Regions from separate parts of the Pseudoduganella sp. SL102 genome, predicted to be linked through region 1. Evidence: predicted binding sites of a transcription regulator. Region 1 holds the regulator's gene; each other region holds the start of a gene.
What was found. The regulator sigma-54, encoded in region 1, starts transcription at its own class of promoters, with help from an activator protein. The targets are predictions, from matches to a motif close to TGGCANGNAANCTGCTTT.
Positions count from the first base shown of each region.

Region 2: the regulator sigma-54 is predicted to act here: its motif matches at 1,676-1,693, upstream of OU994_RS27925 (PEP-CTERM sorting domain-containing protein).
Region 3: the regulator sigma-54 is predicted to act here: its motif matches at 5,045-5,062, upstream of OU994_RS21325 (PEP-CTERM sorting domain-containing protein).
Region 4: the regulator sigma-54 is predicted to act here: its motif matches at 3,757-3,774, upstream of OU994_RS14710 (urease accessory protein UreD).

Region 1 covers NZ_CP115554.1:975,508-982,613, forward strand. The annotation lists gene OU994_RS04145 (SIS domain-containing protein) at 1-756, shown strand, start outside; gene OU994_RS04150 (HAD family hydrolase) at 756-1,295, shown strand; gene lptC (LPS export ABC transporter periplasmic protein LptC) at 1,535-2,128, shown strand; gene lptA (lipopolysaccharide transport periplasmic protein LptA) at 2,169-2,759, shown strand; gene lptB (LPS export ABC transporter ATP-binding protein) at 2,760-3,521, shown strand; gene OU994_RS04170 (RNA polymerase factor sigma-54) at 3,560-5,035, shown strand; gene hpf (ribosome hibernation-promoting factor, HPF/YfiA family) at 5,176-5,532, shown strand; gene OU994_RS04180 (enoyl-CoA hydratase/isomerase family protein) at 5,704-6,786, shown strand; gene OU994_RS04185 (amidohydrolase family protein) at 6,794-7,106, shown strand, end outside.
Region 2 covers NZ_CP115554.1:6,599,830-6,606,935, forward strand. The annotation lists gene dnaE (DNA polymerase III subunit alpha) at 1-1,503, opposite strand, end outside; gene OU994_RS27925 (PEP-CTERM sorting domain-containing protein) at 1,752-2,324, shown strand; gene OU994_RS27930 (hypothetical protein) at 2,714-3,331, shown strand; gene OU994_RS27935 (sulfurtransferase) at 3,464-4,378, shown strand; gene OU994_RS27940 (hypothetical protein) at 4,716-6,326, shown strand; gene OU994_RS27945 (GtrA family protein) at 6,340-6,756, shown strand; gene OU994_RS27950 (glycosyltransferase family 2 protein) at 6,758-7,106, shown strand, end outside.
Region 3 covers NZ_CP115554.1:5,047,310-5,054,415, reverse strand. The annotation lists gene OU994_RS21360 (flagellar basal body rod protein FlgF) at 1-440, opposite strand, end outside; gene OU994_RS21355 (flagellar hook protein FlgE) at 453-1,655, opposite strand; gene OU994_RS21350 (flagellar hook capping FlgD N-terminal domain-containing protein) at 1,668-2,390, opposite strand; gene flgC (flagellar basal body rod protein FlgC) at 2,393-2,809, opposite strand; gene flgB (flagellar basal body rod protein FlgB) at 2,908-3,270, opposite strand; gene flgA (flagellar basal body P-ring formation chaperone FlgA) at 3,394-4,104, shown strand; gene OU994_RS21330 (PEP-CTERM sorting domain-containing protein) at 4,269-4,910, shown strand; gene OU994_RS21325 (PEP-CTERM sorting domain-containing protein) at 5,237-5,860, shown strand; gene OU994_RS21320 (glycoside hydrolase family 73 protein) at 5,992-6,768, opposite strand; gene flgN (flagellar export chaperone FlgN) at 6,768-7,106, opposite strand, start outside.
Region 4 covers NZ_CP115554.1:3,457,028-3,464,133, reverse strand. The annotation lists gene ureE (urease accessory protein UreE) at 1-452, opposite strand, end outside; gene ureC (urease subunit alpha) at 467-2,179, opposite strand; gene OU994_RS14720 (urease subunit beta) at 2,197-2,535, opposite strand; gene OU994_RS14715 (urease subunit gamma) at 2,544-2,846, opposite strand; gene OU994_RS31745 (hypothetical protein) at 2,870-3,007, opposite strand; gene OU994_RS14710 (urease accessory protein UreD) at 3,004-3,654, opposite strand; gene OU994_RS14705 (hypothetical protein) at 3,855-4,085, opposite strand; gene OU994_RS14700 (DUF885 family protein) at 4,292-6,094, opposite strand; gene OU994_RS14695 (SulP family inorganic anion transporter) at 6,091-7,106, opposite strand, start outside.

The sequences.
Region 1 (7,106 bases):
CTGTTCGTGCATCCGGCCGAGGCGGCGCATGGCGACCTGGGCATGGTGACGCCGGACGACGCGTTCATCGCCATCTCGTATTCCGGTGAAAGCAGCGAGCTGATGGCCATCCTGCCGGTGGTCAAGCGCATGGGCGGCACGGTGATCTCGATGACGGGCAAGCCGGAGTCGAGCCTGGCGAAACTGGCGGACGTGCACCTGGACGTTTCCGTGGCGAAGGAAGCCTGCCCGATGAACCTGGCACCGACGGCGTCGACCACCGTCACGCTGGCGCTGGGCGATGCGATCGCCGTGGCGCTGCTGGACCTGCGCGGCTTCAAGGAAGAGGACTTTGCCCGCTCGCATCCGGGCGGCGCGCTGGGCCGCCGCCTGCTGACGCACGTGCGCGATGTCATGCGCCAGGGCGATGCGATCCCCGCCGTGGCGGCCGATACCCGTTTGCCGGATGCGCTGATGCAGATCACGCAGAAGGGCATGGGCATGACGGCCGTGGTCGATGCACAATACCGGCCGGTGGGCGTGTTCACCGACGGCGACCTGCGCCGCATGATCGACAAGGTGCAGGATTTCGGCAAGGTCGTCATCGGCGACGTGATGCATGCCGATCCGCGTACCATCGGGCCGGAAAAACTGGCCGTCGACGCGGTGGCCATCATGGAAGAGTACCGCATCAACCAGATGCTGGTGGTCGACGACGATGGCAAGCTGGTCGGCGCGCTGCACATCCATGACCTGACCCGCGCAAAGGTGATCTGATGAGTATTCCTGTCGACGTGGCCAACCTCGAACGGGCCGCGAAGGTCAAGCTGTTCATTTTCGATGTCGACGGCGTGCTGACCGATGGCGGCCTGCACTACGGTGCCGAGGGGGAGGCGTTCAAGACCTTCAACGTGCAGGATGGCCTGGGCATCAAGCTGCTGCAGGAGTCGGGTGTGCTGACGGGGATCATCAGCGCGCGGCGTTCGCCGCAGGTGGCGGCCCGCGCCAGGGACCTGGCGATCGAGTTCGTGCACCAGGGTGGCCACGACAAGCTCACGCCGTTCAAGGCGCTGCTGGACCAGCTGAACCTTACCGAGGAGCAGGTGGCCTTCATCGGCGACGACGTGGTCGACATCCCGATCCTGTCGCGCGCCGGTTTCGCGGTGGCGGTGCCGAATGCGCGGCCGGAAGTGCTGTCGCGGGTCCATCACGTGACCGAACACCGCGGCGGCCACGGCGCGGTGCGCGAGATCTGCGAATTCGTGATGCGCGCCCAGGGCAGCTACGACCGCGTGATGGCCCAGTTTCTCGGGTGAGAAGTGAGGCAGGGGATACGGGCCCGGGAAGCGCAATGTCGTTCGGGTAAGCCCACCCCAGGTGCAAATTCCGGGGTCAGACCCGGCGGGTCTGACCCCGGCCCTTCGCTGTTGGGGTGAATGCATGCGCTTTCGATGAGTCAGGTACGCTTGATCCAACGGCGGTGGGGCAGAGAAGCAGGCCTTGAAGACGGGCCTGCAAGACGGACATGAAATGACAGGAAGATAACGGAGAAGCCATGCGCAACCAGCGAACCGCACACCGCTACCGGCTGTCGATCGGCATGATACTCGCGCTGCTCGGCGCGCTGGGCTCGTTCTGGCTGCTCGAGCTGATGAACCGGGCCGGCGAGGACATGGCCGCCGGCATCAAGGTCGACGAGCCGGACAACATCGTCGAGCGCTTTTCCTACGTGCGCATGACGGAAACCGGCCAGCCCAGCTACATCGTTTCGGGCGACAGGCTGACGCACCGTCCGTCCGACGACTCGTCGGAGATCGACAATCCGGTGGTGCGCAGCCTGTCGGGCGACAAGCCGCCGATGGATATCCGCGCCCGGCATGCCCGGGTCGACCAGGACAACACACGCGTCACGCTGACGAAGGACGTGGACATCCACCGTGCCGCGTCGCCCACCACGCGCGACATGCACATGGTTACCGAGAAGCTGGTCATCTACCCGGAGGAAGACCGCATGGAAACCGACCTGCCGGTGCGCATGGAAAGCGGCGGCGCCACCGCCACCGGCATCGGCATGCAGGCCAACAATGCCACGCGCCAGGTGCAACTGGGCCGCGGCACCATCGTGTATCCGCCGCGGGCGCGGCAATGAACAAACGAACATCGAGACGAACAGCGTACAGGAATCGAAGATGAAGAAACTCATGATGGCGGCCCTCGTGCTGCTGGGCGCGGCGGGCTATGCCGCCGCCGAGAAGGCCGATTCGTACAAGCCTACCGAGATCAATTACGGCCGCCTCGACGCGGACGACGTCAAGCAGGTGTACACCTTCACCGGCGACGTGACGCTGACGCGCGGCACGCTGCGGATGAAGGCCGACAAGGCCGTGGTCACCTATTCGCCGGAGGGCTACCAGCTGGCCACGCTGACCGGCGGCGGCAAGAAGGTCGCGTTCCGCCAGAAGCGCGACGGCGAGGGCGACCAGTGGATGGAAGGCGAGGCCGACCGCATCGAATACGATGAAAAGGCCGAGCTGGTGAAGATGTATTCGAAGGCCAAGATCCGTCGCCTGGAAGGCAACAAGCCGAGCGACGAGGTGGAGGGCGAATTCATTTCCTACGACAGCCGCCGCGAGTTCTTCAGCGTGCGCAATACCAGCACCGGGGCCGACAAGCCGGGTGCCGGCCGCGGCACGATGGTGATCCAGCCCAAGCGCACCGCGCCGCCGAGCCCGGCGCCTTCCGCCACCCAATCGCCGGCCGCGCCGGCAGCGGGGAATTAAATGGCGCAGGCGCAGGAAAATTGCAGCAGCACGCTGATCGTGCGCGGCCTGCAAAAGAGCTATGGCAAGCGCCAGGTGGTGCATGACGTGTCGTTGCAGGTGGCATGCGGCGAAGTGGTCGGCCTGCTGGGGCCGAACGGTGCCGGCAAGACCACGTCGTTCTACATGATCGTGGGCCTGGTGGCGTCCGATGCCGGCACCATCGACCTCGATGGCACCGACATTTCCACCCTGCCGATCCACAAGCGTGCCACCCTCGGCCTGTCGTACCTGCCGCAGGAGGCGTCGGTGTTCCGCAAGCTGACCGTGGAAGAAAACATCCGTGCCGTGCTGGAGATCCAGAAGGTAAACGGCAAGGCGCTCACCAGGGCGGAGATCGACGAGCGGCTGAACGCGCTGCTGGCCGACCTGCAGATCGAGAAGCTGCGCGAGAACACGGCGCTGTCGCTGTCCGGCGGTGAACGGCGCCGGGTGGAGATCGCCCGCGCGCTGGCAACCAATCCCCGCTTCGTGCTGCTGGACGAGCCGTTTGCCGGCGTCGACCCGATCGCCGTGATCGAGATCCAGCGCATCGTGCGTTTCCTGAAGGAGCGCAGCATCGGCGTATTGATCACGGATCACAACGTGCGGGAAACGCTGGGCATCTGCGACCGGGCGTATATCATCAACCAGGGCAGTGTGCTGGCTTCCGGCCGGCCCGACGACATCATCGCCGACGAGTCCGTACGTCGTGTCTATCTGGGTGAACATTTCCGCATGTGAGCGGCCTTGACCAGACCTCAACCAGCTCCTAATCAGCCATGAAACAGTCCTTGCAACTGCGCACTTCCCAGCACCTCGCGCTGACGCCGCAACTGCAGCAGTCGATCCGGCTGCTGCAATTGTCCACGCTGGAGCTGCACCAGGAACTGGAACAGCTGCTGACCGATAACCCGCTGCTGGAGCGGCTCGACGATCCTCTCGACCGCTCGGTGCGCTTGCTGGCCGATGGCGCGATCAACACGACGCAAGGGGCCGGCGAGGCGCCACCGGAAGGCGGGCCGCCGCAGGATGCGCCCGCCGCGCCGGAACCCGAGCCGTTCGATGGCGGCGAGGGCGTAGGCCTCGATGCCGGCACCGGCGATACCGACTGGAGCAGCGCCGGCAGCGGCAAGGGGCCGGACGACGACGATGCCCGCCCCCAGCTGGAAGCCAGCCACCGCAGCCTGCGCGAGCACCTGATGGAGCAGATGCGCGTGACCGTGCTGGAGGCGCGCGACCGGGGCCTGGTGGAACTGATCATCGATGCGCTCGACGATAACGGCTACCTCGAGGAAAGCCTGGAAGAGATCCACGAGCGCATGCCGGAAGAGCTGGAAATCGAGATCGGAGAATTGCGCACCGCGCTCAACCTGCTGCAGAGCTTCGACCCGCCGGGCATTGGCGCGCGCAACGCTTCCGAGTGCCTGGCGCTGCAGATCCGGCGCATGCCCGGCGTGCCGCTGGTAACGCGGCGCATGGCGCTGTGCATCGTTGAAAAACACTTGCAGTGGTTTGCCCAGCGCGACTTCAACAAGCTCAAGAAGGCGCTCGACTGCGACGACGAAGACCTGCGTGAAGCACAGGCCGTGATCCGCCAATGCAACCCGCATCCGGGCGCCGCCTTCGCGGCCGACGTGTCAGACTACGTGGTACCGGATGTGGTGGTAAAGCGGGGGCGCAACGGCTGGATCGTCACGTTGAACAACGACGTGATGCCCCGCCTGCGTGTCAATGCGCTGTACGCCAGCCTGCTCAAGCAGGGCAAGGGCGAGACGCAGATGAATGCACAGCTGCAAGAAGCAAAGTGGCTGATCAAGAATATGCGCCAGCGCTTCGACACGATCCTCCGCGTGGCCCAGGCCATCGTCGAACGGCAGAAGAACTTTTTCTCGCATGGCGCGGTGGCAATGAGACCCCTTGTGTTGCGTGAAATAGCTGATACACTGGGTCTACACGAGAGTACTATCTCTCGGGTAACAACTCAAAAATATATGCTGACGCCGCATGGCATGTTTGAGTTGAAGTACTTTTTTGGCAGCCACGTTGCAACCGAAGCTGGCGGGGAAGCATCCTCGACTGCGATCCGGGCGCTGATCGTGCAATTCACAGGAGCCGAAGACCCGAAGAACCCTTTATCCGACAGTAAGATTGCGGACATGCTGGGTGAACAAGGCATGGTGATTGCGCGACGCACTGTTGCCAAATATCGCGAAGCATTGAAAATCCCCCCGGTCAGCCTCCGCAAATCGCTATAGCAGTTCGTTGCAAGCGCATTTGCAAACCCCTTTGCAAGCCCTTGCGGCAAATCCTGGTAGTGCTTGGGTTCCTCTGCGCCGCCTTGCCTGTTTTGGCGGATAACGCACGAACCTGTTATATCTTCTTTAGGAGTGTGTGTATGAATCTGACCATCAGTGGACACCATATCGACGTTACCCCTGCCATTCGCGAGTATGTGCAGAACAAGCTGGAACGCGTTAGACGCCATTTCGATCAGCTGATCGATGTAAGTGTGATCCTGAGTGTAGATAATCTCACCGAGAAAGAGAAAAGACAGAAAGCCGAAATTAATCTGCGCATGTCGGGCAAGACCGTATTCGTTGAAAGCGTCGCCCAGGATCTGTATGCGGCCATCGATACGCTGATCGACAAGCTGGACCGCCAGGTCATGAAGCACAAGGATAAAGTGCAGAACCACAACCACGAAACCATCAAGCACCTGAGCGAGGCCGAGATCCCCGCATCGCCCGCATAACGACGGACGCAGGGCGCGGTGGCAGAACTGCTCCAGTTCTGCTACCGCTGCAACCGCTACAACAGAAGGGCGCGCGATGCGCCCTTTGTTACGTCCGGGTCCAAGGTTTACGCCACACACGCCGCATCCATGGCTAGAATGAGGCCAATAACGACAACGATGCGAGACACCATGACCGACCACGTCCATACCAAGGTGCGTAACGGCACCGGCTTCATCACGCTCGACCGGCCCAGGACATTGAACTCGCTGTCACTCGACATGATCCGGGCGATCACCGGCGCGTTGCTGGCCTGGCGCGACGACGATGACATCGCGGCCGTAGTCATCCGCAGCAGCACCGACAAGGCGCTGTGCGCCGGCGGCGACATCCGCTTCTTCCATGCCGCCGGCCGTGCCACTCCGCAGGGCGGCAGCGCCCAGGTCGAGGATTTCTTCACCGAGGAATATGCGCTGAACTACCTGGTGCACTGCTTCCCGAAGCCGTACGTGGCCATGATGGATGGCGTGGTGATGGGCGGCGGCATGGGCATTGCGCAGGGCGGCCCGCAATGCGGCGTGCGCGTGGTAACCGACCGCACCCGGCTGGCGATGCCCGAGGTGAACATCGGGCTGTTCCCGGACGTGGGCGGCAGTTATTTCCTGTCGCGCGCGCCCGGCAAGCTGGGCCTTTATCTCGCGCTGACGGCGCTGGCGATCGGCGCCGCCGATGCGCTGTACTGCGGGCTGGCCGACCATTATGTTCCTGCCGCCGAGCTGCCGCTGCTGGCCGACCTGGTCGGCTCCACGGCGGGTGCCGGGCTGCGCGAAGCGGTCGCCATGTTCGCCCGGCCGCTGCGCGGCGAGGCGGGGCCGTCGGAGCTGCAGGCGCACCGTGCGCTGATCGACGACCATTTCGCGCACCGCTCGGTGGCCGGCATCGTTGCTTCGCTGCGCCGCGACGATCATCCGTTCGCGCAGAACGCACTGGCCGCGATCGCGCGGCGTTCCCCGTTGATGCAGTGCGTGACAGCCGAGATGCTGCGGCGTGGCGCCACGATGGGGATCGCCGATTGCCTGCGCATGGAGCGCAACCTGGTGCGCCGTGCGTTCGAACATGGCGAAGTCATCGAAGGCGTGCGTGCGCTGGCGATCGACAAGGACCATGCGCCCCGCTGGAATCCGCCATCGCTCGAGGAGGTAAGCGATGACACCGTGGCCCGCTTCTTCGAGCCCGCATGGCCCGCATGGGCCCATCCGTTGCGCCACCTGTGAGCCTGCCATGAAACGCCGTGATTTCCTTGCTTTGCCTGCCGCCGCCGCCACTGTGCTTGCGCTGCCCGCATGGGCCCATGATGCACCGGTTGCCGCACCGCAGGCCGTGGCGCCGCCGGCGGACGCTCCGCTGGTGGACCACCACCAGCACCTGTTCAGCCCGGCGATGGCGCGGCTGCTCGATACCGGCGCCGGCGGGCCTTCGGTGATCACGGCGAAGGATCTGGTTGCGCTGCTCGATACCGCCGGCATCCGGCGTGCCGTGCTGCTGTCCGTCGCCTATGTATGGGGAAGCCCGGCGCGCAAGATCGAGGACGAGC
Region 2 (7,106 bases), 1.8 Mb from region 1:
GCCGTCGCAGAAGTTGTAGCCGAAGTCGAGCACGCGGCCGACGTCGCGGATCGCGCCTTTCGCCGCCATGGTGCCGAAGGTGGCGATCTGCGACACCGCGTCGCGGCCATACAGGTCCTTCACGTGCTGGATCACCAGCTCGCGCTTTTCCTGGCAAAAGTCGATGTCGAAGTCGGGCATCGATACCCGTTCCGGGTTCAGGAAACGTTCGAACAGCAGGTTGTACTTGAGCGGATCGAGGTCGGTGATCTTCAGCGCATAGGCCACCAGCGAGCCCGCGCCCGAGCCGCGGCCCGGGCCGATCGGCACGCCGTTGTTCTTGCCCCACTGGATGAACTCCGCAACGATCAGGAAGTAGCCCGGGAACTTCATGTTGATGATCGTGTTGTTCTCGAACGCCAGCCGCTCCTCGTAGCGGGGACGCATCTTCTCGCGGTATACGGGGTCGGGGAACAGCTGCACCAGGCGCTCTTCCAGGCCCTTCTTCGTTTCGGCGACCAGGAATTCATCGATCGTCATGCCCGGCGTGGGGAAGTTCGGCAGTTGCGGCTTGCCCAGCGTGAGCGTGACATTGCAGCGCTTGGCGATTTCCACCGAATTCTGCAAGGCGCCCGGCAGGTCCTCGAACAGGATCGCCATTTCTTCCTGCGTCATGAAGCGCATCTGCTCGTTGAACCGTTTCGGCCGCTTCGCGTTGGCGATCATCTCGCCTTCGGCGATACAGATACGGGCTTCGTGGGCGATGAACTCATGCTCGGACATGAACTGCACCGGGTGCGTGGCCACCACCGGCAGGCGCAGCCTGGCGGCCAGCGCCACCGACTGGCGCACCTGCGCTTCCTGGTTGGGCTGCCCGGCGCGCTGGATCTCGATATAGAAATGCCCCGGGAAGATGGCCGACCATTTCTCGGCGTGCCGTTCGGCCAGCTCCAGGTTGCCGTTGTCGATCGCGCAGCCGATGTCGCCGAACTGCGCGCCGGACAGTGCGATCAGGCCATCGGCGCCGCTTTCGCCGGGCATCACGTCATATGTCTGGTCTTTCAGCGCCGCCAGCCATTCGGTGCGCAGTTCGGCGCGGCCCTTGTACTGGTTGGTCAGCCACGCCATCGACAGCAGCTCGCACAGCTGCAGGTAGCCCACGCGGTTCTTCGCCAGCAGCAGCAGGCGGCATGGCTTGTCGCGGTTGTCGTCGTTGGTGATCCAGACATCGCAGCCGATCACCGGCTTGACGCCCTTGCCGCGCGCGGCCTTGTAGAACTTGACCATGCCGAACAGGTTCGACAGGTCGGTGACGGCCAGCGCCCCCTGCCTGTCCTTCGCCGCGGCCTTCACCAGGTCGTCGATGCGGACCAGGCCATCGACGATCGAGTATTCCGAGTGCACCCGCAGGTGGACGAAATCCGGGCCGGGTGGCGGTGCGGGCTCATCGGGCTGGATGACAGGTTGAATAACGGGCTGAAGAACGGGCTCGATGACGGACAGGTCTGGGACTTCGGTACTCATGGGATCGATTGGGCGGTGAGGCTTCGTGCGGCGAAGGCGCTATTTTACCGCCGTTGAGGTACTCGCGGCCAACGCGCCTGCTCAGCCAGCGCTGTCGGGAAACTTTACATTTTCCGGCCAGGTATTTGAGCCAGCTCAACGACAGCGTTGATTTTTCTCAAAATTATCGATCTGGCATCAACCTTGCTTAAGCTTGGTGACACTACGCAACTCAAGCCGCTATCCATTATTTACCTTCAGGAGCCATTGTGCGAACCTTCGTAAAAAACATCCTGCTGCAAGGCGCCCTGCTCCTGGGCGCGCAGGCCGCTGCCCACGCAGCACCGATCCTGCTGGTGTCGAACGGCGTGCTGATGGGCGCTCAAGCCGTCGAAGTAAACGGGGAACAGTATGACGTGCTGTTCTCGGACACCCGCCCGCAAGCCAGCAACCTGCTGTTCGACTCGTTCTCGGAAAGCTATGCCGCCTCCGACGCCCTCGACCGGCTGGTGTTCCAGGGCGTGTACGACATGTCGCCCGCCCTGACCAACGGCTGCGGCAACCCGCTCACCTGCTCGATCGTGACGGCGTTCGATGTCGGCCGCATCCTGCTCAGCGGTACGGCGTTCACCAACACGGCGACCCGCTACCTGGACGTGAGCGCCATCTACGCCGCGACGGGCAATAGCGCCAGCTCGTCGAAGATCACTTACGCGAACTGGTCGGTGCACCGGTTGCCGGACCAGCAACAGGCCATCCCCGAGCCGTCCACGCTGCTGCTGGCCGGCGCTGGCCTGGCGGCACTGGCCTGGCGGCGCAAGGCACGCCGCGCCATGGTTTAAGCACGGCGGTCACGGCACCGCCAGGGCTCGCCGCTACGCCCGTTCCCGCGCCGGCCCCGACATCACCGGAAATCAGGCACACCCACGTGCCTGATCTCGGGCATTTCCTCCGGGCGCGTATGCGGAAAAGGGAGGGAGCACCATGTTCTTCCGCCAGTCTCCACGCGCGCACCTGCCGTCACGTTCGACGGCACGCACCGCCACGCCCCCGATCGATCTCGCCGCCTGCGAATCCATGGCACCGCAGGGCCAGGAAATCGCAATTTGCAACAAGTAGCAATTTGCAACGCCACCGCATGGACGAGCGATGGCGTGCAACCATACAATCCTGGCGAGGCGTTCGACATTCCCCACCCATCACGTCTTTCACCCTCCAGGGCAAGCCTTTCATGCGCGTTTCCAGCAAGTTTTTCCTGTCTTCCCTTCTGGTCTCCTGCCTCGCCGCTTGTGGCGGCAGTGACAGCAGCGGGGGCCCCTCGCCCGTGCTCTCGGCAAAAGTCACGCCATATCTCGGCGAGTGGAGTGCCGCCTGCGAAGGACGCACGGTCGAAAGAATTTCAGTCACGCAGGATCCGGCTGGCGGCGACAGGGCGCTGATGTCGACCAGGACCGATTACTACGCGAACCCGGGCTGCACGGGCGCCATCATTGCCACCAAAAGTGTGAATGTGCCCGGCATGCAGGTGGAGATCACCGGCTCCACCAATGGCGGGGTGGTGTTCAGCGAGGGCGCCGCGGCGGTGCCGAGCGCTTATGATGCCGTGTCCGCCACCATGCCCGCCCACCGTATTACGGTCACAGGAACGGCCGTGACGTACGCGCTGGTGCATAACCAGTGGATGTGGCACATCGATTTCGGCGGCGATTCGGGAACCCTCGTTGTCGATCAGTACATTATTCCAGCCCAGCCACCCGAGAGCAGGGCGTTCATGATCAACGGCGGCAAGCTCTACATCATGTCGCCGGCGGGCAGCGTGCATACGGTGGATCGGGTCTATACCCGATAGCCGCCCGGTCCCGGGCAAGGCAGGCGGAATTTCGCGGAAATGCGCCGGTTTCCTCCGCATCGGGGAAGCGTGGAAATGCACGCCGATGGGCTTATAATGTCGGCTGTTCCGCTATTCCCACTCTGACTCCCTATGCAAGCTAGCACTCTCGGCGCCCCCGTCCAGGCCGGCGCCGTACCGTCACATGCGGCAGTAACTGCCGCCGCATCCTTCGTCAACATCGCCGCCTACAAGTTCATCACGCTGGAGAATCTCGAGGAGCTTCGGCCGCAATACCAGGAAATCACGCAGCGCCTCGGCCTGAAGGGCACGATCCTGCTGACGCCGGAAGGCATCAACATGTTCCTGTCCGGCACCCGGGAAAACATCGACGGCTACCTGGCCTGGGTGCGCGCCGATCCGCGCCTGGCCGACCTGGAAGTGAAGGAAAGCCTGTCGGCCGAGCAGTCGCACAAGCGCATGCTGGTGAAGATCAAGGCCGAGATCATCACGATGCGCATGCCGCTGATCAAGCCGGAAGAAGGCCGCGCGCCGTTCGTGGACGCGAAAACCCTGAAGCGCTGGCTGGACCAGGGCCATGACGACCAGGGCAAGCCGGTGGTGATGGTCGACACCCGCAACGATTTCGAGGTGGACGTGGGCACGTTCGACAATACCGTCGACTACCGCATCCGCAAATTCACCGAATTCCCGCAAGTGATCGAGGAACACAAGGCCGACTTCGACGGCAAGACCGTGGTCACGTTCTGCACCGGCGGCATCCGCTGCGAAAAGGCGGCGATCCACATGCAGAATATCGGCTACGACAATGTGTACCAGCTCGAAGGCGGCATCCTGAAGTATTTCGAGGAAGTGGGCGGCGCCCATTACACGGGCGACTGCTTCGTGTTCGACTACCGTACCGCGCTCAATCCCAGGCTGGAGCCCACGGAAACCGTGCAATGCTTCGCCTGCCGCGCCATCGTCACCCCGCGCCAGCAACTGGCGCCGGAATATGTGTACGGCGTTTCTTGCCCACATTGCCACGGCAAGGCGCAGGACCAGTGAATGTATCAGTGAAGCGTGCCGCTCAAGCGTGCCAGTGAAGCACGCCGGGCGCTGCGCCTGATTATGGCGTAGCGCCTGCGGCAATATCCTTGAACGGGAAACAGCGCGGCTCTCGATAATAGTCATGGCATATTTGCCACCTTATCCCGTTCTAATATATTCCCCTCGACAATACCGCTGATGTCGGCCCGTGGAATTACCGTTCAGTGGAATTACCATTTAGTGTGTGGCCTTGATGAAATAACAGTTACCAGGCTTGGCATGTCGCGGAGAAATTGTTAATTTCAAAATACTGCCGTAGAGTTTATACTTGCAGTTTTCCCAAGCTGCAAAACCGATGAAACTGGATAAACTCTGGCTTGTTGCCGCCGTGGTGCTGCTGGGCCTGGCGGCAAGCCTGCTGCGGTTCAAGACCATCCTGAGCGGCGATTCGCTCTTCATGGAACAGCTGGTGGTCGACCTGGTGCAGGATGGCGGCCGCTGGATCGACTGGAAATTCCCGGTCGCCCCCGCCTTCGTGCCGGACATGCTGCTGTATTTCGCCATGTATCCGGCCCTGCCCGATGCGGCAACGCGCATCTTCGCCGTTTCCGTTGCCCAGGCTGCGATCCTCACCGGTACCGTGCTGTGGTTCGCCCGGCAGATCTACCCGGCGCTGAGCCGGCGTGCGGCTGCCGTGATGGTGCTGGGCATGGCATTCCTCACGCTGACAGCGGCCCGCTCGTCGATGTGGCTGTACTTCTACAGTACCAACAACCACCTGCCGGCCGTGCTGTTCGGCCTGGCTGGGCTGGCCATGGCGATGCGCTATGTCGGCGATGGATCGCGGCGGGTCGCGCTCGCGATCGTGGCGATCACCATTGCCGGCTGCATTTCCACCAGCCTGTTCTACCTCACCGTGGTCATGCCCGCCTTGCTGCTGCTGGCCTGCTCGTGGCTGATGCTGCGCGGGGCTGCCATGGCCCGGGCACGCCGCCGGGTGCTGCTGCTGGCCGGCTGCATCGCCATCGGGCTGATCGCCGCCGACCTGCTGCTGAAAGTGCTGGTGCACTACAAGCCGCTGGGCGGCATCGACAATATCGCCCCCGGCCCGGCGGGCCGCGCGATGACGCTGTTCGTCGCCGCCACGCTCGCCGCCTTCGATCTGGCCAACCCGTACACGTTCAGCCTCGCCGTGCTGCTGGCGGCGGCACTGCTGTTCTTGCTGTTCCACTTCGCACGCAGCGTCACGGCCGATGCCACCGGGCTGCGCGCCGGTTTCCAGGACAGCCCGCGCATCGCCGTCACGGGCGCGATGCTGGGCGCTTCCCTGCTGCTCACCTTGCTGGGCGCCCTGCTGGCCGGCCGCTTCGGCGACGAGTACGCCTACCGCTATTTCACCTTCCCGCTGCTGCTGGCGGCGGTGCTGGCGATCGTGCTGCTCGACCGGGGCGTGCCGCGCTTCGTCTGGGATGCGGTGCTGCTGGCGGGTGGCGCGCTGGTCCTGGCCGGCTGCCTGAACACCGCGCGCACCGCCGCGCCCATCGCCACCACCAACCCGATCGCCGATTGCCTGATGGATGTGGAACGGCAGAACTTCACGCTGCGCGGCGGCATCTCGGACTACTGGACCGGCCCGCAGGTGCGGCAGTTCATGCCGAAGAAGCTGCACATCCTCGACACCTACAACGACCTGGTACCGCACTTCTGGGTGACCACGATCGGTCCCCTGCTGCGGCCCGAGCGTTATCCGCAGATCAAGTACAATTTCGCGTTGCTGCGGCCCCGTGGCGATACCTCGGGCTTCAACTACACGGCCGAGACGACCGGCAAGAACCTGCCACAGCCGAGCCGCGTGCATGTCTGCCAGACCGGCAATGAAGTGTGGCTCTACGATGGCAACGAGCTCGACGACGCGGTGCGCAAGGTCGCGGCACGCTACATGCAGGAAAAGGGAATACACCGATGAGCCGACACGCGCGATGAACCAGTTCCTGCGTTTCCTGGTGCTGTCCGGCCTCGGCTGGCTGTGCGACTTCGCCACTTTTGCCCTGCTGTCGCAGGGTTTCGGGATGTCGCCGTTCGCGGCCAATGTCGTGTCGTCGTACGTGGGCGTCACGTTCGTCTGGTTCACCTCGCTGAAGACGGTGTTCTACCGCAGCGGGTCGCGCCAGGCCCTGGCCATGTACTGGACCTACCAGCTGGTGTCGATCATGGCTTACTCGCAATTGCTCCAGGCGGTGGCGGGCGCGCTGGCCGGCGTGCTGGCAACGACCGACCTGCCCGTGGCGCTGCGCAGCGCCGGCGGCCTCGCCGCCAAGATCCTGGTCACCCCCCTGAACCTGATAAGCAACTTCCTTTTCATGAAATTCCTGACGCGCTCGATGCGCCCGCGATGATATGGCCGACCAGCGAATCCTCGTTTTCATTCCCGCCTACCGCTGCGCCAGCCAGGTCACGCGCGTACTGGACCAGTTCGACGACAGCGTACGGCGCTGGGTCGATACCGTGATCGTCGTCGACAACCGTTCGCCGGACAATACCCTCGACGCGGCCATCGGGCACGCCCGCGCGCGGCTGCCGTCGCTGCGCTTCATCGGCTGGCGCAACGACGACAACTACGGCCTGGGCGGTTCGCACAAGGCCGCCTTCCGCTACGCCATCGAGCAGGGCTTCGATTACCTGGTGGTGCTGCATGGCGACGACCAGGCCGATATCCGCGACCTGGTGCCCGAGCTGGAACGGGGCA
Region 3 (7,106 bases), 3.4 Mb from region 1:
GGGCTCTGGATCGACACGGTGCCGTCCTGGCCGATCTCGACCTTGCTGTGGATCGGCAGCGTGATCGGGCCGCCTTCGCCCAGGATCGGCATGCCGTTCACGGTCATGGTGCCATCCTGGTCCAGCGTGATCGCGCCGGCGCGGGTGTAGGCTTCGCCGGTCGGACCTTCGACGGCGAAGTAGCCGGGGCCGGAAAGGGCCACGTCCATCTCGCGGCCGGTGGGGCGCAGCGTGCCCTGCTTGGTCGAGATCGCATTGGCCTGCATGGTGGCCATGTGGCGGTCGTCGTAGCCATAGCCGGACGCCTTCTGGGCGGTGGCCAGTTCCAGGTTGGCCCGGAAGCCACCCGTGTCCATGTTCGCGAGGTTGTTGGCGTGTACCTGCTGGCCCCGCAGGGCCCGCTCGGCACCGCTCATCGCGGTATAGATCAGCGCATCCATGTCAGCTCAGCCTTACATTGCCTGCATCAGGGACTGCAGCATCTGGTTCTCGGTGGTGATCACCTTCGAGTTGGCCTGGTAGTTACGCTGCGAACCCATCAGGCCGACCAGTTCGGACGTGATGTCCACGTTCGAGCCTTCCAGCGTGGCGGTCGACAGGCTGCCGGCCACGCTCTTGCCCGGGTTGTCCAGGCTGACGGTGCCGACGTCGGCGCCGTTCGCGGTCCAGCTGGTGTCGCTCACCGGGATCAGCGCATCTTCGTTCGAGAAGGTGGCCAGCTTGATCTGGCCGACGGCCTGCTGTTCGCCGTTCGAGTACTTGGCGACCACCTTGCCGTCCGATGCCAGTTCCACGCCGACATACTGGCCGGTCGTGTAGCCATCGGCGATGTTGACCGAGGTGGTCGCTTCGCCCGCCTGGAACGTGGTGCCCACGTAGTCCAGGGTGATGTTCATCTCGGCGGCCGGCGCCGGGTCGTAGGTCATCGCCAGCGTGGTCGGATCGTTGGTCAGCTTGCCGTCCTGGTCGAAGGTGAGGGTGATGCCGGTGCCGGCCGAAGGCTCCTGGCCGTCGATCAGCGTGTACACGGCAACGCTGTTGGTGGCGTCGTCGGTACGGGCGAAGTACTGGCTCACCGTGTGGCTCTTGCCCTGGCTGTCATAGGCCAGCGTGACCTTGGTCATGTTGTAGCTGGCGGGATCCGGGGCTGCCGGGTCGAAGGCGATGGCCGGCTTCTTCCAGTCGGCCGACAGGTTGGCGGCGAAGTCGATCTCGGTGGTCGGCTTGGCCTTCAGCGTCTGCGTCGGCACCTTGATATCGCCCGGCACACCGTCCGATTCCACGCCCGGCGTCAGCTGGTTGCCCTGCACGCGGCGGCCGGCGCTGTCGACTAGGAAGTCGGAACCGTCCTTGGTGAAGATGCCGACGCGGCTGTACACGGTCTCGCCGGAGCCGGTCTTGCTGACGAAGAAGCCGCGGCCATTGATCGAGGCGTCCAGCGAACGGCCGGTGGACAGCACGCCGCCGGACAGGCCGATGTTCTGCGTGGTCGAACCCACCTGCACGCCGGTCGGCTGGCTGCCCGCGTACATCGAGGAGAAGTTGGCGCGCTGCGCCTTGTAGCCGTAAGTGCTGGCGTTGGCGATGTTGTTGGAAATGCTGTTCAGCTGCTCGTTGACGGCCTGGATGCCGGACAGTGCGATATTGAAGCTCATGGCGGGTCCTTGTTACAGAGAGGTGGTGGTGGCGCCGGCAGCGGCGACAGCGGTGGAGTTGGATTTACCGTTGAAGGCGGTAATTGCGCTCGGTGCCACTTCGCCGACGTTGGCGATGTTGAGCACAATGCTGCCGTTCGAGCCGAGGCGCACACTGTTCAGGCGGCCGGCGATATCGAGCGCCGGGGTTTCGCCCGAGGAAGTGACGACCTGCATCTTGTAATTCCCCGGCGGCAAGCCCATCGCCGTCGGGTCGATCGACACCGGCGAGGTGCCCGCGGTCAGCGGGCCCAGGGCCAGTTCGTGGGGGACGCCGTCGGCGCCGGTCAGCACCAGGGTCGTCTTGCTGCTGTTCGAGCCCAGCGTGACCGCGCCGCCGACCTTGGCGCCGTCCAGCTGCACGCTGGTGGCGCTGGCCATCACTTCGGAGCCCACCTGGGCGCCCAGGCCCAGCACCTGCATGCTTTGCAGCACGCTGGCGTTGTTGCTGGTCAGCGAGGCCAGGCTCTGCAGCGCTTCGGTCTGCGACAGCTGGGTCAGCTGTTGGACGAACTGCGCCGGGTCCGACGGGGCCAGCGGATCCTGGTTCTGGATCTGCGCCACCAGCAGCTTGGTGAACATTTCCTGGGTTTCGCTGGTCTTGCCAGCCGCGCTGGCGCCATTGGTAACCGGCGGGGTGCCCGCGCCGGTGGCCGCTGCCGCGCCGGCGGAATTGGTAAAGAGATTGGTTTCCATGATCAGCTTTCGCCCAGTTTCAGGAGGGATTGCTGCATGCCGCGCAGGCGGCCCAGCACTTCGACGTTCGTTTCAAAGGCGCGCGAGGCGGACATCATGTCCGTCATTTCGGCGACCTGGTTGACGTTGGGGTAGAACACGATGCCGTCGGCATTGGCCATCGGATTGTCGGGTTCATACACCTTGCGCAGCGGCTCGGCGCTTTCGACCACGTCGAGCACCTGCACGCGCCCGCCGCTGTCGGCGTTCGGGCCTTCGTTCATGACAGCGGCAAACACGGGCTTGCGGGCCCGGTACGTGTCGTTTTCATTGCCGGACACCGAATCGGCATTGGCCAGGTTCGATGCCACCGTATTCAGGCGCACCGTTTGCGCCGCCATGGCGGAACCGGCGATCTGGGAAATATCCTTGAAACTCATTAGTTCTCCTGCTGGGCTGACAGGGCGGTTATCGACGCGCCCCGGGCTTTCTGAATGACAAACTCGCCATGATGTGCGGAAATATTTTCCCGCCCGGCTTACTGTCCGTTGATCGCCTTGGCCAAGCCGCGCAGCTTCATGTTGACGAAGGTGAGGCTGGTCTGGAAGTCGGTGGCATTCTGCGAGAACGCTGCCTGTTCGACGCCGATCTCGACGGTGTTGCCGTCGGTGCTGGGGTGGAACGGCACGCGGTACAGCGGATCGCTGTCACCCATCAGCGCCAGACCGCCCGCGTCCTGCGAGCGCAGCTGCGCCATCGATGCGGCGAAGTCGATATCCTGGGCCTGGAAGCCCGGCGTATTTTCGTTGGCGATGTTCGAGGCCAGGACGCGGGTCCGTTCCGCCCGCAGGTGAAGCGCATCGGCGTGGATCCCGGTGGCTTCCTTGAAGTTGATTCCCATTATTTCTCCCTGTGAGACGAGCCGCCCTACATGGCGTGACAGCCCATGTAAAATGGCCGCCGGCTGGCATGAAACATTGCCGGCCGTTTTGATCCAAATCAGGCCCTGCAGAAGGTGTTGCCCATGTTCAACAAACGAATTGTACTCCGGTTTTTCCCTCTGTTGCTCATCGGCACCATCAAGTTTTCAGTGGCAGCACCGGTCACGAGCGAGCAACTTGTCGTCCAGGTGCAACAAGTCGCGCAGGAACAGTTGAAAAGACATGCCAGCCTGGCAAATTGGGTGGACGCCCAGTTCACTGTCGAGGTAGTGCGCAATACCCGGCCGATCGGCGCCTGCGCGCAGCCGCCCAGAGTGGAGCCGGCCGATGTGCGGACCCCGGCGCGCATGCGCTTTGTGGCAATCTGTCCAGACCAGGGTGGCTGGCGTTATGAATTCGTCACCCGGGCGAAGATTTCGGCGAAAGTGGCCGTTGCGGCAACGGACTTGCCAACAGGGAAAACCCTGTCGCCAGAGGATGTGTTGCTCGAGCGCCACGATATCAGCGGCATGCCCGACAGTTTCTCCGATCTGACGATGGTGCAGGACCTGGCCACGCGCCGCACCATCCGCGCCGGCGACGTGCTGCGGCAAAACATGCTGGTCGCGCCCACGCTGGTCAAGCGCGGCGACGCGGTGCGCATCGTGGCGAAACGCGAAGGCATCGAGGTCAGCATGGCCGGCGAGGCACTGGACGGCGGCGGGCGCGGCACCTCGATTCGTGTCAAGAATGCCAGCGGCGTCACGATCCGCGCCCGGGTGACGGACATCGGCCAGGTCGAGCCCGCCGAGTGACTGCGAAGTACAGCTTTAGTTCCTCTTGAAAACCAGTCACTTGGGCCGGCATCAAGTGCCGCGCCGGTTGCGGTCGACCCTGCCGCATGGCCTGCTAAGTTGAATGCGTATGCCGTAGCGATCGCAGCCGCGGTTCCGGCATGCACACCAACGGGGACCATGCCATGAACGACCTGATGAAAACGCTGCGACAGCGATGCCTTGCCGCCGCAGCCATCGCTGCCTTTGCACTGAATGCCCACGCCGCCATCGGCAGCGCGAGCGCCGCCGACGTCACGCTCGACGGCGCTCCCGCCGACGCGTTCGCTTACGAGGAAGGCTGGAACCCCCATGCCGGTCCGATGGGCGACACCAGCGGTTTCGGCTCCGCCTTCAACGGTTTCGGGATGGGCGATTTCACCTTGCTCGCCAAATACGAGGACTCCGGTTTTCCGGATACGAGCCCGCTGACGTTCACCTTCGCCCAGGCGCCCGGCGGGACCAGCGGCACCTGGTCCGTCACCAATACCGGCAGCGACATCATCACGCTCGACCTGGTGTTCGCGATCCATGCCGGCAACCAGGGCGGTGCCTGGCTGTTCGACGACCAGGTCATCAACCCGGGCGCCACCGAAACGCTGCCCGGCACGTGGCAGATCATGTGGACGGTTGGAAATAACGGCGCACATCCCGAGTTCTCGAACCTGACCCTGTTCGAGCGCGACAGGGTGACGACGCCCGTGCCGGAACCCGGCACGTACGCGATGCTGCTGGCGGGCCTGATGGTGACGGGCGTTGCGCTGCGCCGGAAGAGCCAACGGCACTGACCTGAGCGGCTGACGGCGTAGCGCTCCGCCGGGCTACGCCGTCACCGACATGGCCAGCACGGTTGGCTTCTCCGAGCTGCGATGGCACGGGTGATGGGAAGACCAATAGTAAAAATGGTGAGAAGATTTCAATATGGCATGCACTGTGCCTGAGCTTCCATGGAAGTTGAGTAGCAAGAAGATTTTTCCCTATAAAACAACGACTTGCGAGAACATCGACCCGAATTAATTTACTTTATCTCAATGTTCCTCTGCTAGACTTCCCAGGTCTGCCTACCGTGGCATTCCGTGGCCGGCGCTCCGGCACCAACGAGTGGGGAATAAAAATGAAACTTCTAGTACAAAAACTGGCAGCCGCATCGGCCATCCTGGCCTTTGCGTTCAACGCGCACGCCGCGATCGGCAGCGCCAGCGCCGCGGACGTGACGCTCGACGGCCAGGCCGCCGATGCGTTCGCCTATGAGGCGGGCTGGAATCCGCATGCGGGCCCGAACGGCGATACCAGCGGCTTCGGCACGGCGTTCGACGGCACCGGCACGGGAAGCTTCTCGCTGCTCGACAAATACGACCATAGCAGCGAGTTCGCCAATCTCGGCCCGTTGACATTCACGTTCGTCGATGCCACCGGCACGCAGGGACTGTGGACGATCACCAACACGAGCACCACCACCAACATCACGCTCGACCTCGTGTTTGCGATCCACGCCGGCAACCAGGGTGGCGCCTGGCTGTTCGATAACCAGACCGTGCTGGCCGGCCAGAGCTTGCAGGGCGACTGGGAAATCCTCTGGACCGTTGGCCAGGGCCAGGGCAATTCGCCCGACTTCTCCAACCTGACCCTGTTCTCGCGCGACGTGGTCACGACGCCGGTACCGGAGCCGGGCACCTATGCGATGCTGCTGGCCGGCCTGGCGGTCACGGCCGTGGTGCGCCGCCGCCGCAAGAGCTGACCGGTCGACGGATGTGAAAAGGGGGCGGTCCCATCATGGAACCGCCCCCTTTCTCATGGCCGCGCCACAGTCGCGCGCCAGAATTGCTCAAGCCATCGATCAGGCCATCGATCAGGCCATCAAAAAGGCCATCAATACTCCGTGCGCGCGATCCGCGACGCCAGTTTCGACAGTTTCTGCACATAGGCCGGATCGGTGGCGTAGCCGCCGCGCGCCAGGCCGCTGGCGAACGCATGCGCGTCATCGCCGGCATTGAGGGCTTTCTGGTAGCGCGGGTTGGAAGCCAGCAGGTCGGCATAGTCGCGGAACGCGCTGGCCTGGTCCGGGTAGCTGCGGAACTTTTCCACTTTCTTTACGGGCGTTCCGTGTTCGTATTCGGTGGTGACATTGGCGGCCACGTCGCCCTGCCATCCGCTGCCGGCCTTGATGCCGAACAGGTTGTTGCTGTCGGCGGTACCGTTGCGCAGCGGGCGCTGGCCCCAGCCGGACTCGAGCGCAGCGTGGGCCGCCACGATGTCCGGCGACACACCGAGCCTGGCCGCGGCGACTTCCGCATGCGGCCGGATGGTTGCCAGGAATTGCTGCTGGGCGTCGCCATCGATGCCGTTGCCATCGACAGCACCGTTGACTGCGCCGTTGGCCAAGTCCGTGCCGCCGATCGCCTGGGCCGCCAGCCTGGCGCGCAGCGCCGCGCCGTCGGCCGACAGCGGGGTGTCCGGGCTGTCGAAGGACATCCCGCCGCCCTGCGCGATGAAGGTCGCCACGTCGGCCTGCACGGCCTGGAACGCCGGCGAAAAGCCGGTACTGCCGCCGCCGCCGGCAAACGCGGACGGCAGGGCAGGGCGTGCCGAGGTCATGTTCGACACGGTGGCCGCGGTGGCCTGGGTGGGCATGGTCGGGAACGTCATCAGGCGGGTTCGTACGTCTGGTTATCGCCATGCAGCACGCGCTGCATGATCGTGAACTGTTCGGCGAGCAGGTCGCCATTGCGCTTGCTGGCCGCCTTGGCCGCCAGCACCATCTGTTCCAGCGCGCTCCAGTCGGCTTCCAGCCGGGCGCGCGGTTCCGGGCGCAGCAGGGTAAATACCTGCGCCATCGACGGGCTTGCCCCCGTCAGCCGCGTGGCGAACGCGACGCGTTCCACGCGCCGGCTTTCCAGCGTGTCGACCAGCGCGCCGATCTCGGCCGCGAGCTGGCCCAGCCGTTCCTGCTGGTGGCGGATGGCCGCATCGAACTGCTGCTCCAG
Region 4 (7,106 bases), 2.5 Mb from region 1:
TGGTCGTGGTGATGATGGCCGCCACCGAATCCAGCCGAATACGCCCCAGACTCCGGCTCGAACGGCGCCTGCTCCTCGATCACCGTCGCGCCCAGGCCATGCAGCATGTCCTTCAGCACCGCATCCGCGCGGATGCGCAGGAAGCCGTCGGCGACTTGCGCCTGCGTGTGCCGGTTGCCCAGGTGGAAAGCGCAGCGCAGCAGCGCCAGCGCGTCGGGCGCCGTGACGCGGTAGGTCGCTTCCGGTGCCGCGACCACGCGTACCACGCGGCCGTCCTCGCCCGTCAGCAGGTCGCCGTCGCGCAGCACGGTGCCGCGCACGGTGAAGATGGCGACTTCCTCGCCGCTGTCCAGCGCGGCGCGCAGCCGGCATTTTTCACGCAGTTCGTATGGCAGCACGAGCGTTGCGTCGACGCGCCCGGCGTGGCTCAGTTTCGTATGCAGTGTCAGCATGGGATCGGCTTCGGTTAAAAAAGGAAATAACGCTGCGCCATCGGCAGGATGTCCGCCGGTTCGCACACCAGCAGCCGCCCGTCGGCGCGCACTTCATAGGTTTCGGGATCGACTTCCATCACCGGCGTGGCGCCGTTGTGGATCATGTCGCGCTTGCGGATGTTCCGCGTGTTCTTCACGGCGATGAGCGGCTTGTTCAACTGCAGCCGCGCGCCGATGCCGGCATCGAAGGCCGCCTGCGAAACAAAGGTGAACGACTTCTTCAGGCCGCCGCCGAAGGCGCCGAACATCATCCGGTAGTGCACCGGCTGCGGCGTGGGGATCGAGGCGTTCGGATCGCCCATCTGGGCCGCCGCGATCATGCCGCCCTTCAGGATCATCGACGGCTTCACGCCGAAGAACGCCGGCTTCCACAGCACGATGTCGGCGATCTTGCCCACTTCCAGCGAACCCACCACGTGCGACACGCCATGCGTGATGGCCGGGTTGATCGTGTACTTGGCGATGTAGCGCTTGACCCGGAAGTTGTCGTTGCGGGACGAATCCTCCGGCAGCGAACCGCGCTGCACCTTCATCTTGTGCGCCGTCTGCCAGGTGCGCAGCACCACTTCGCCGACCCGCCCCATGGCCTGCGAATCGGACGACATCATCGAGATCGCACCGATGTCGTGCAGGATATCCTCGGCGGCGATGGTCTCGCGGCGGATGCGCGATTCGGCGAACGCCACGTCTTCGGCGATGGCAGGGTCGAGGTGGTGGCACACCATCAGCATGTCCAGGTGTTCGTCCAGCGTGTTGACGGTGAACGGCCGGGTCGGATTGGTCGACGACGGCAGCACGTTCGATTCGCCGACGGCGGCGATGATGTCCGGCGCATGGCCGCCGCCCGCGCCTTCCGTGTGGAAGGTGTGGATGGTGCGGTCCTTGAACGCGGCCAGCGTGTGTTCCAGGAAGCCGCCCTCGTTCAGCGTGTCGCTGTGCAGCGCCACCTGCACGTCCATGCGCTCCGCCACCGACAGGCAATTGTCGATCGCCGCCGGCGTGCTGCCCCAGTCCTCGTGCAGTTTCATGCCGATGGCGCCCGCTTCCACCTGCTCTTCCAGGGGGCGCGGCAGCGACACGTTGCCCTTGCCGAGGAAGCCCAGGTTCATCGGGAATGCATCGGCCGCCTGCAGCATCGAGTGGATGTGCCAGGGCCCCGGCGTGCACGTGGTGGCGGCGGTACCGACGGCCGGGCCGGTGCCGCCGCCCAGCATGGTCGTCACGCCGCTCATCAGCGCTTCCTCGATCTGCTGCGGGCAGATGAAGTGGATGTGGCTGTCGATGCCGCCCGCCGTGACGATCATGCCTTCGCCGGCGATGATCTCGGTGGCGCCGCCGATGGCCAGCGTCACGCCCGGCTGGATATCCGGATTGCCGGCCTTGCCGATGCCGGCGATGCGGCCATCCTTCAGGCCGATATCGGCTTTTACGATGCCCCAGTGGTCGACGATCACGGCGTTCGTGATCACGGTATCCATCACGTCGGCGTGCACGCGCTGCGACTGGCCCATGCCGTCGCGGATCACCTTGCCGCCGCCGAACTTCACTTCTTCGCCATAGATGGCGTAATCCTTCTCGATCTCGATGAACAGCTCCGTGTCCGCGAGGCGGATGCGGTCGCCCGTGGTGGGCCCGTACATCTCCGCGTAGGCGCGGCGGGAAATGGTTGCAGTGCGAGTCGCCATCGGATCTCCTTTAATTGTTATGTCGGGTCAGGCTCGCCATCCGGCTTGTCCTTCAGCTTGCCCATCACCTGCCCGGCGAAGCCGTAGATCTCGCGGTTGCCCTCCACCGCCACGAGTTCCACGGTGCGCTGCTGGCCCGGCTCGAAGCGCACCGCCGTGCCGGCCGCGATGTTGAGCCGCTTGCCATACGCCTTCCAGCGCTCGAACGACAGCGCATTGTTCGCTTCGAAGAAGTGGAAATGGGAGCCGACCTGGATCGGGCGGTCGCCCACGTTGGACACGACGATGGTCACCGTCTCGCGGCCATCGTTGATCGGCAGTTCGCCGTCCTGCAATTGGTATTCGCCCGGGATCATGTTTCACCTCACGGTATCGGGTTGTGGACGGTCACCAGCTTGCTGCCGTCCGGGAAAGTCGCTTCGACCTGGATATCGGGGATCATCTCGGGGATGCCTTCCATCACCTGGTCGCGGGTCAGTATCTGTGTGCCCTCGGACATCAGCTGCGCGACGGTTTTGCCGTCGCGCGCGCCTTCCATGATGGCTGCCGTGATCAGCGCCACCGCTTCGGGGTAATTGAGTTTCAGGCCGCGTGCCAGGCGGCGTTCGGCCAGCAGGCCGGCGGTAAAAATGAGCAGCTTGTCTTTTTCGCGGGGTGTCAGGTCCATGGGTATCCTTGTCAGTGCGCCGGTCAGGTGCGCCAGCTGCGCAGGTCGATGGCGGCGCGGCCGAGGACCGCGGGGCGCACGATGCGCCAGGCGGTCAGCATCAGTTCCCGCGCGGCTTCGCTGTCGTGGCCCAGCCAGCGCACGCACAGCACATGTTTCATTTGGGTGACGCCCCAGCATGGGTGATCGGCCAGCGCGCGCAGCGCGGCCACGGTATCGGCCGTGACCGGCTTGCCCACCGCCAGCAGCATGGCCGATACGGTGTGGCCCGCAGGCCCAGCGGGCTGGCCAGCGTGCCGGGCGTCAGCGCGCCTTGTTCCCACCACAGCAGCCGTCCGCCGCGGCGCACCGACGTCCGCTGGGCCACACGGCCCTGGCTGAACGACTCGCCGGAAGCGCGGCGGCCCAGGCACAGGATCTCGCAGCCGATATAACTGGCGTCCGCGGCCAGCGCCACATGGTGGTCGAGCTCGACATGGGCATCGTTGAAGAAGATGGTTTCCTGCGGCAGCCATTCCAGCGAAGCGCCGCCATCCACCGCCAGTTCGATGCGCTGGCGCGAGACGCGGCCATTGGCGCGGTACCACTTGGCGGCACCGGGCGACGTGAGCAAGGCATGGGTATCCTGCCTCAGGTGGGCGGTGACCGACAGCTCGTCGCCGCCGACCACGCCGCCGGGCGGGTGCACGACGATGGCATGGCAGACCGACGGATGTTCCGGATAAAGGGGTTTCTGCACCCGCAGCGGGCCGCTGTGTTCGCGGCGGGTCAGGCGGGTGGTATCGCTATCTCGGGTAAAGCCCAGCATGAGCCGGGCCTGCCACGCCGCAGGGTGGGCGTGGTGAGGCGGGAGAGGCAGGCGTTCCGTACAGTCGGGCATGAGGCGTTGTTCAACGATGACCCTGCACTAACAGCAAGTTGCGTGCCAGCATTTCCAGGGCCTGGCGGCCCCGTGATGCACCACGGCAGAGCAAGCGCACCGCCGTGGTGCAATTTACACGGCAATTGTCACCGAAGCTCGACCGGTTCGCTTTCATCGAGCGTGTAGCGCACGTTGCGCAAGCCATTCACGCGCAGCAGTTCGCGCACGGTCAGGCCGGCCGGGTCGGCGCTCTGGCGGTTCTGCCGGTGTTCGTTGCGGATGATTTCGCCGGCGATTTCAATATCGCGCAGGCGGTAAGGCGTGTTCACGACCAGCGGTTGGTCGGCGTCGTTGTACCAGATCTGGTAGAGCGGCATGGCGGGGATTCCAGTGAAGTTGAGAAAGATGCTGTTGAGAATTCTGCACCATTATGACGATAATCCGGCAATGTTGCGCACGAAGATTCATTAACGAAGCATTCATGCAACGTGTTGGTGCAGCCGTCCACTTTCCATGGCCCGGCGCATCCTGGCAAGGCGCCCCGGGTATGTGCTGACCATACCCGGCGCCCGCTGCGCCGCCCTCACCCGTACGGCCCCTTGCCACCCTCCCGGATGAACCGGTCGATCCTGTCCTTCAGCACGGGCAGCGGCACCGAGCCCAGTTCCAGCACGGTGTCGTGGAAGGCGCGGATGTCGAATTTTTCGCCCAGCGCCGCCTCGGCCTTGCGCCGCGCCCCGATGATCGCCATCTGGCCCAGGTAATACGACAGCGCCTGCCCCGGCCAGGAAATATAGCGGTCCACTTCGGTGGCGACCTCGTGCCGGGACAGCGCGGTATTGTCCATCAGGTAGCTCAGCGCCTGGTCGCGGCTCCAGCCTTTCGCATGGATGCCGGTATCGACGACCAGCCGCGAGGCGCGCCAGGCCTGGTAGCTCAGCATGCCGAACACTTCGTACGGCGTTTCATAGATGCCCATTTCCGTGCCGAGCCGCTCCGAGTACAGCGCCCAGCCCTCGCCGTAGGCCGAGATGTACGCGTTGCGGAACGGCGGCCGGCCCGCCTGCTCCATCGCCACCGGCATCTGGAACGCATGGCCGGGTGCCGATTCGTGCAGGGTCAGCGCCGGCAGGCTGTACAGCGCGCGCGACGGCAGGTCGTACGTGTTGACGAGGTACACGCCCGGACCGCCGCGGCCGGACGTGTAATACGGTGCCTGGTCCGGCGGCACGGGAATGATGGCGAAGCGGCTGCGCGGCAGGCGGCCGAAGTAGCGCTCGGCCTTGCCGTCGAATTTCTTGGCGATCCAGGCGGCGCGCATCAGCAGTTCTTCCGGTGTCTTCGCATAGAAGCGCGGATCGGTGCGCAGGAATTGCAGGAAGGCCGGCAGGTCGCCGGTGAAATTCACCTGTTTCATCACCTCGGCCATCTCGGCGCGGATCTTCGCCATCTCGGCCAGGCCGATGCGGTGGATCTCGTCGGCGGACAGCTGCGTGGTGGTGTACTCGACGATCTTCGACTGGTAGTACGCCTTGCCGTCCGGCAGGCGCTCGGCCGCCAGCGTTTCCGTGGCGCGCGGCAGGTACTCGGTGCGCATGAAGGCCAGCAGCTCGGCATGGGCCGGGATCACCCGCTCCGTGATAGCTTTCATCGCCGCGGCACGCAGGCTGGCCTGCTCGGCCGCCGGGATGGTGGCCGGCATGTCCTTGAACGGCAGGTAGAACGGCGTGTCGGCCGGCTGCGCCTGGGCGATGGCCGCGATGGTGGCGTCGCGCCCGGCCAGCGTGACCTTCGGCGGCGTGAAGCCGCGCGCCAGGCCGGCACGCATGTTGGCGACCTGTTCGCGGAAGTAGCGCGGCACGTCGTCCAGCTGGGCCACGTAGTTGACGTAGTCCTGCTTCGTGCGGAAGGGCTTGCGCGCCTCGTACGTCATGTTGAACCAGAAAGAGGAATCCGCGTTCAGCGGCTTTTCATATTCGCGGAAGCGCACGTTCGCCACCAGCGCCGCGACCTGCGCGCGGTACACGGCATGGTTCACGCGCTCGGCCTCGGACAGGCTGGCTTCGGCCACGCCATCGAGCCGTTTCAGCACGCCCTCCCAGTGCGCCCGGCGCATCTGCTGCGTGGCCGCGTCCACCTTCGGCAGGTCGGCACGGATCCCGCTCGTGTCGTCTTCCTCGTTTTCCAGCCGCTGCTGCAGGCGCCATTGCCATTCATCGGTATAGATGGCGCGCAGGCGGGCATCGGCCGTTGCGGGGGCGGTCGATGGTGCGGCAGTCGGTGCAGCAGTCGGAGCGGCAGTCGATGCTGCGGCGATCGCTTGTGCGAAAGTCACGGGCGTGGTGGCGAACAGGCAGGCGGCAAGCGCCGCGCCGGGCTTCATCATGGGTGGTCCTTGTCGGTTGCATTCAGGTGGTCGCTGGCCATGGCCGTGCTGAGGAACAGCTTGCCGTTCAGGTTGTCGAGCAGCGTGCTGGCGCGCAGCCGGTCCATCACGGGGCCCTTCACCTCGGCCAGGTGCAGGCCGATGCCGCGCGCCTTCAGGCTGGCATTGAGTTCGGCCAGCGCGAACAGCGCCGTGGTATCGATCGAGCTGACCGCCAGCATCGTCAGCACCAGGTGGCGGGTGGCGGGATGGGCGCGCAGTTCGTCCTCGATCCGTTCGTTGACGGCTTCCACGTTGCCGAAAAACAGGTTGGCATCGATGCGCAGGATCAGCACCGATTCGGAACGGGTCGCGGCGTAGCGGTCGACATTGCGGAAATGCTCGGTGCCGGGAATGCGCCCCAGCACGGCGATGTGGGGCCGGCTGGCGCGCCATATCAGCGTGCCCATCGACAGCACCACGCCGACGATGACGCCCGCCTCCACGCCGAGTGCCAGCACGCCCACGCACGTGACCAGCCAGGCCAGCGCATCGCCGCGGTCGTAATGCCAGGCGGTCTTCAGGGTATCGAGTTCGAGCAGGCCGAGCACGGCCACGATGATGGTGGCCGCCAGGGTGGGCAACGGCAGCAGCGCCAGCCACCCGGTCGGCAGCATCAGCGCGGTGGCCAGCAGGATCGCCGAGATGACGCTGGCCAGCGGTGTGTTGGCGCCGGCGGCGAAATTGACGGCGGAGCGCGACAGGCTGCCCGTGACGGGAAACGCGCCGGACACCATGCCGGCCACATTGGCGGCGCCGAGGCCCACCAGCTCGCGGTTCGACACAAGCTTTTCGCCGCGCTTCAACGCCAGCGTCTGCGCCGCGCTCATGCTCATCAGGAAAACCACGAAGCCGATCAGCAGTCCCGGCTGCAGCAGCTCGCGCCAGTGCGATGGCGACACGGCCAGGTTGAGCTGCGGCAGGCCCGATGGCACCGGCCCGGTCAGGCGGATGCCATGGGCGCCGTAGCCCG